2 regions of the Psychrobacillus sp. FJAT-21963 genome follow, and region 1 is predicted to be linked to the other one. Evidence: predicted binding sites of a transcription regulator. Region 1 holds the regulator's gene; the other holds the start of a gene.
The links. The regulator Rex, encoded in region 1, represses fermentation and respiration genes when NADH is low (regulators of the CRP and FNR family bind a similar motif). The targets are predictions, from matches to a motif close to TTGTGAAATATTTCACAA.
Positions count from the first base shown of each region.

Region 2: AN959_RS02625 (AtpZ/AtpI family protein) is a predicted target of Rex. The motif match lies at 2,072-2,089, and genes of this name have one in related genera.

Region 1 is NZ_LJIY01000003.1:106,421-109,847, reverse strand. It holds gene AN959_RS10145 (CPBP family intramembrane glutamic endopeptidase) at 1-481, shown strand, start outside; gene AN959_RS10140 (redox-sensing transcriptional repressor Rex) at 911-1,552, opposite strand; gene AN959_RS10135 (ABC-F family ATP-binding cassette domain-containing protein) at 1,661-3,427, shown strand, end outside.
Region 2 is NZ_LJIY01000001.1:575,068-578,494, forward strand. It holds gene atpF (F0F1 ATP synthase subunit B) at 1-10, opposite strand, end outside; gene atpE (F0F1 ATP synthase subunit C) at 295-519, opposite strand; gene atpB (F0F1 ATP synthase subunit A) at 588-1,301, opposite strand; gene AN959_RS02620 (ATP synthase subunit I) at 1,334-1,702, opposite strand; gene AN959_RS02625 (AtpZ/AtpI family protein) at 1,709-1,927, opposite strand; gene upp (uracil phosphoribosyltransferase) at 2,180-2,809, opposite strand; gene glyA (serine hydroxymethyltransferase) at 3,119-3,427, opposite strand, start outside.

The DNA of each region.
Region 1 (3,427 bases):
GTCACCTATTGGGCAAACTATCGGCTGGGGAGTCGTCGGTTTCTTTCTTGTATTCCTAGGCCAAGGTGTTGCAGCTACTATTGAACTTAAATTAGGAGTTGAACCGGGATCCGAAAATACAGCACAATTTATAGAAATTGCTCACGCTGTTCCTTGGGCAATCTTTTCAATTGTTATTTTCGCTCCTATATTAGAGGAACTAATTTTCCGCCGTATAATTTTCGGCTCTTTATTTCCAAAAACAAATTTCTTCGTAGCCGCATCTGTCAGTGCTATTGTCTTTGCAATCATTCACTTCGACTTTACGCACATACTACTATATGCTGTTTCTGGGTTTATATTCGCTTTTATTTACCATAAGACAAAGCGGATAGTGGCATCTATCATCTCCCATATGCTATTAAATGGATTTGTCGTTCTCTTTCAGTTTTACGGAGAAACTATACAAAAGTTCTTAGAAACTTACTCTCAAATGCCTTAAAGAAATGCGCAAGCGCCTATGTAGAGGAATACAGTCTAAGTTCGCGACTTCGTGTCACAACGACTGTATGACCCACTTCGTGTGGGCCTCCGACAAGCAAATGTTCTTCCCACTAAGAAGTCGTTTTTTGACTTCGTTGGGGGAAGGTTATTTGACCTCGAGGGGCTAGGCGCTGGAGCTGGACATAAAGAAATGCGCAAGCGCCTATGAAGAGGAATACAGTCTAAGTTCGCGACATCGTGGTGCTCCTGCGCAAAGCTCGTCGCAAAATAAAAGAACATTTCGCAACGACTGTATGACCCACTTCGTGTGGGCCTCCAAGTAAATGTTCTTCCCCCCAAAGAAGTCGTTCGTTAGGGGAAGAAAATTTGACCTCTGGACATAAAGAAAAGCCTTCGACCCATCAGTATTGGGTAGAAGGCTTTCAATTTATTCGTTATGTTCATTTCTTATTAAATAAATTAGGGTTTGTACTTCAACCGATAAATCGATTGTATGGACCCGAATCGTATCAGGTACCGTCAATCGGACAGGGGTAAAGTTAAGAATCCCTTTAATATTCGTTTTTGCTAATCGATCAGCTACTTCTTGTGCTGTGCGACTTGGAACAGTACATATAACCAACTCGATACCATGTTCCTCGAGCTTCTCTTCCATGACACTCGGATGAAAGACAGGAATATCACTTACAAACATTCCCTCTATCGGAGCTTTTGTATCAAAAGCAACTACAATTTTGGTATTATGGTTTTTTTGAAAGTTATATTTTAAAAAAGCAGTTCCTAAACTACCAACTCCAATAAGTGCCACATTTGCAGCTTCATCTTGATCGAGTGTTTTTCTAAAAAACTGGAGTAAGTTAGCAACATCGTATCCATAGCCTTTTTTGCCAAGTGCTCCAAAGTGCGAGAAATCTCTTCGAATAGTAGCGGAATCTATTTTCATCGCATCACTTAACTCTTGTGATGATACTCTTTTATGTCCAGCATTATGAAAACTTTGTAAAAATCTATAATATAATGGAAGCCTCTTCGTTGTTGCTTGAGGAATTCTCGGTAGTTCAGGTTTCATCAAAAACCCTCCAATTTCGTTCTTAACATTACCTCATTATAATGCTACAGCGTTGCAACGACAAGTCCTATCTATTACACTTAAGATAGAATTGAGGTGCGAATCATCGTGATTGTTTTACAAGTCAATCAAGTAACAAAATCCTTTAACGGAGAAGATATATTAACTAATGTAAAGTTAGAGGTTCAAGACCGAGATCGGGTAGCCCTTGTAGGTCGAAACGGGGCAGGAAAATCTACTTTACTTAAAATAATAGCTGGAGAAATGTCGTATGATTCTGGCGATATCATTATGCCTAAGAACATTCGATTAGGATACTTAGAGCAACATGCCGGATTAGAATCTAAACTTTCTATTTGGGAAGAAATGAAGTCCATCTTTAATCATCTCATCGAATCTGAAAAAGAGCTTCGTTCCTTAGAAACGCAAATGGCAGATCCATCTGTATACGAGGACTCCGATGCCTATGCACGAGTTACAGCTGCGTATGATGAGCTACAGCTAAATTTTAAAGAAGCAGGCGGTTATCGATACGAATCAGATATCCGTTCTATTTTACACGGAATGCAGTTTTTCCCTGAGGATTATGATAAGCCTGTACAAGCATTATCTGGTGGACAAAAGACTAGGTTGGCACTGGCTAAAATGCTACTTAGCAAACCCGATTTACTCATATTGGATGAGCCTACCAACCACTTGGACATTGAAACACTGAACTTTTTGGAAAACTATTTAAAAAACTATAGTGGTGCAATTCTTATCGTGTCCCATGACCGCTATTTCTTAGATCAAGTCGTAAACTTTGTTTATGAAGTATCTCGCCATAATGTCACTAGATATGTTGGCAACTATAGTAGTTACCTTGATCAAAAAGCAAAAAATTACGAACGTGATAAAAAAATGTACGAAAAACAGCAGGAGGAAAAAGCTAAACTCGAAGACTTTGTCAATCGAAATTTAGCTCGTGCCTCCACTACCAAAATGGCTCAGTCGAGACGCAAAGTAATTGAAAAGACAGACTGGATGGATTCTCCAGATGGAGATGAAAAATCAGCTTCTTTCGGCTTTTCGATTGATCGGCCAAGTGGAAATGATGTACTTCGGCTCGAAGAAGTTTCCGTTGGCTATCCTGGCAAATCAGTTTCTAAAAATATTTCTTTTTCCGTATATAAGCAGGACAGAATAGCGCTAGTCGGACCAAATGGTGTCGGTAAATCTACCTTACTGAAGACCATTATGAAACAACTAGAAAGTGCAGGCGGTAAAATTCAATACGGCACAAACGTCCAATTTGGATACTACGACCAAGAACAAGCTGCTCTTACTGGCAATAAAACAGCACTTCTTGAATTATGGGACGAATGGCCACTTATGAATGAAAAAGATGTCCGTACCGTGTTAGGTCGTTTTCTATTTAGTGGAGACGATGTTCAAAAAACCGTTTCTACCTTATCTGGTGGAGAGAAAGCTAGACTTGCTCTAGCAAAGCTAATGTTGTTAAAAGCAAATACGTTAGTGCTAGATGAGCCAACCAACCATTTAGATTTAGATAGTAAAGAAGTGCTTGAAAATGCATTGCTCGATTTTCCAGGAACGATTCTTTTCGTCTCGCATGACCGTTACTTCATTAATAGAATTGCTACGAAAGTGGTTGAATTATCGAATGATCACGCAGCACTATTTTTGGGAGATTACGATTACTATTTAGAAAAGAAACTCGAACTAGAAGAGCTGGCTCTTGAGAGCGCAGGAGCAATAGAAAAAGCCGTTGTCGTAAAGGCAAGCACTTCTACGATTGATAAAGAAGCGAAGAAAAAAGAACGCCAACTCCGTAGACAACTGGAAGAACTAGAATCTCAAATTCCATTAGTGGAT
Region 2 (3,427 bases), on a different contig from region 1:
CAAAAGACACGATTGTTTCACTCCTTTCAAACGCTAATAAGAGATCTTGCTTCTATAATGTATAAATGTATTTATTGTTTTCTAATTCATAAAGAGAATGGCGGATAAAAAACCCGCCATTTCAGACTGTTGACAAACGCTTTCATCCTTCGTTGCTTGCACTCGTTGTTAGCTCATGAACTATTAGTTCAATTCGCTTCCGCCTCGTTCTTCGCGCCTCGACTGACAAGCGTTTTCAAGACAGCCTGGAATATCTATATTAGAGAGATACTCCAAAGATTTTGTATTTGGTTCTTATTTGTTTAATACGATGAAAGCGATAACTGCTGCGATAATTGGAATCGCCTCAACTAATGCTACCCCGATGAACATAACTGTTTGTAAAGCTCCACGTGCTTCTGGTTGACGAGCAATACCTTCTACTGTTTTTGAAACGATTAAACCGTTACCGATACCTGCACCAAGTGCACCTAAACCGATTGCTATAGCTGCTGCTAAAAGACCAACTGAACCTACCATTGTGTAATTTCCTCCTTGGAATGTTGTTTTTTTTTATTTATTTCTGCCTAGTTTCCTAAACAGTTATATTAATGGTCTGACGACACTTTATGTGACATATAAACCATTGTTAACATAACGAAAATGAATGCTTGGATCCCACCTATAAATAGGGAGAAACCTTGCCATGCCATTGCTGGAATAATTGCTCCAACAAAGCCGAAAATACTAGAAGTTGCTAATCCTGCGATCAGTCCTAAAAGAACTTCCCCCGCATAGATATTACCGTAAAGACGAAGACCAAGTGTCAACGTATTTGCAAATTCCTCAATAATTTTTAATGGAAATAAAAATGGAAGTGGTTTTAAATAAGTATCAACATTATATTGTTTAAAACCTTTCATTTGAATTCCGTAGTAGTGCGTTAAAACGATGATCATAACGGATAATGTCATGGTGATGGTTGGGTCTGCTGTTGGAGATTTCCACCAAAGTACCCCATCATACGTGATGGCAAATGGAAGACCTAATACGTTTGCTACTGCAATAAACATAATTAGTGTAATCCCAAGTACATGGAAACGCCCACCTGTTTTCCAGTCGAAGTTACTTTTAATAATCCCCTTCACAAAATCCATAATCCATTCCATGAAGTTCTGCATACCAGTCGGTTTCATTTTTAAGTTTCTTGTCGCAATATAAGCAATTAAGAAAACGATAAGTGTAGTTACCGCAAGCATTAAAATGTTTGACCAGTTTCCATACAGTCCTAAAAACTTGAACGTTGGATTTGCATGTTCCACGATTCATTCACCTCTCTTTCACAATCTCATAGTTAATGTCTTGCATGAAACACAATTCTTTCTACTATTAGTAGAACATAGGGAATCATTAATCCGATAACTGTGCTGATCAGATGTATGTACTCTGGAAGGGCAAGGGCAATTGCAACAGCTGCAACGCCTGATGCGAAGCGAAAAGTTGTGCCGAGACCTGCTCGTCCTTTTCCATTTGTCAACACTCGATCAAATTTCTCCATTCTACGTACTAGAATCCAGAAATTATACAGACCAAATAAAGAACCTAGTGCTAAGCCCGCAAATATTGGCGAATATGGGGTAAATCCCCAACCTAGCGCACATGCTCCGAGCAAAAAAAATATGTACTTTTTCTGCTTCGTATAAATACGTTGCATTTCCTGCATGGGTCTTCAGTCTCCTGAATCATATTTTCGAATGGTAGTAATAATGGCGAACACACCAACTGTAAGGCCAGCGAGTAAACATATTACTAAAAATACTGGAGTGGTTCTAAAAATATCGTCTATCCACATTCCTGTGAATATACCTATTAAAATAGAACCTACAAGCTGTGAGAGAATCGCAGAATACATCGCTATCCCTTGTAACGGACGTCTATTTCGACGCATAAAAGAGTCCTCACGTTTTTCCTATTTAAGTAAAAACTGTGAAACTAGTAGAAAGTTGATACGACAAGTGTTTCGAGCATGAAACCCCTATCATTGATATCCTTTGTAAGCATACAATAGGGGCAATTTGATGTCAATTAGAAGTAGTGAAATTCTTCACATATACTTCACAATTGACATCTTATCGACAAATTTAATAGAGTCAATTTACTTCTTTTTCTTAAAAAACCATAAATGATTCTATTTACCCAATTACTTCGTACCGAATAGTCTGTCTCCTGCATCGCCTAACCCTGGAACAATATAGCCATGGTCATTTAGCTTTTCATCTAAAGCTGCAATATAAATATCTACATCTGGATGAGCTTTTTTCAATGCTTCTACACCCTCTGGAGCAGCAATCAGACACATAAATTTAATGCTTGTTGCGCCACGCTTTTTCAAAGAGTTAACTGCTTCAATTGCGGAACCTCCAGTTGCAAGCATCGGATCTACAAGGATGAAATCACGTTCTGCAACATCTGCGGGAAGCTTTACATAATATTCAACTGGTTGCAATGTTTCTGGATCTCGATAAAGACCAACATGTCCAACCTTCGCAGCTGGTATGAGTTTCAAGATTCCATCAATCATTCCAATACCTGCACGCAGAATAGGAACAATCCCTATTTTCTTACCAGCAAGTACTTTTGATTTTGTTTTTTGTACAGGAGTTTCCACTTCTGTCTCCTCTAATGGTAAATCACGTGTAATCTCAAACGCCATGAGTGTCGCAACCTCGTCTACAAGTTCACGAAACTCTTTAGTTCCAGTGTTTACATCACGGATATATGTAAGTTTGTGTTGAATGAGTGGATGATCAAATACAAATACTTTTGGCATATGGCGTATCTCCTTCTCGTTTTATTTGCAATTCTACTAATTATAACAAAAGAATATGGTTACATACTAGTAATCCTACGTTCTTAATATTGCGTCTATTTTAAGCCGACATAGGATTGTAAATATATTGTCATTGATTGCCTTTGTTCATTTTCCCACTCCTCACATATTGCCCAATAGTCTTTTTTTAAATTCATTCAAAAATAAAATATAAGAACATCCATTTTACAAGTTGAAATGAAAGGTTAGACAGTATAAAACGGAAAAGGCTACTTTTCCAAAGAAAAGTAGCCTTCATATACTAAACTATTAATTGTATAATGGGAATTTTGCTGTTAATGCAGAAACACGTTCTTTAGATTCTTTAAGTACAGCTTCGTCTTCATGGTTTTTCAGAAGTTTTGCAATGATTGAAGCGATTTCTTTCATTTCTTCTTCTTTAAATCCACGTGATGTAACTGCTGGAGTACCAATGCGAACTCCTGATGTAATGAAAGGACTAGATGTATCAAATGGAATCGTGTTTTTATTTACTGTAATTCCAACCTCATCAAGTACATGCTCCGCTACCTTACCTGTTAAATCTAAAACAGAAACGTCTAATAGCATAACGTGATT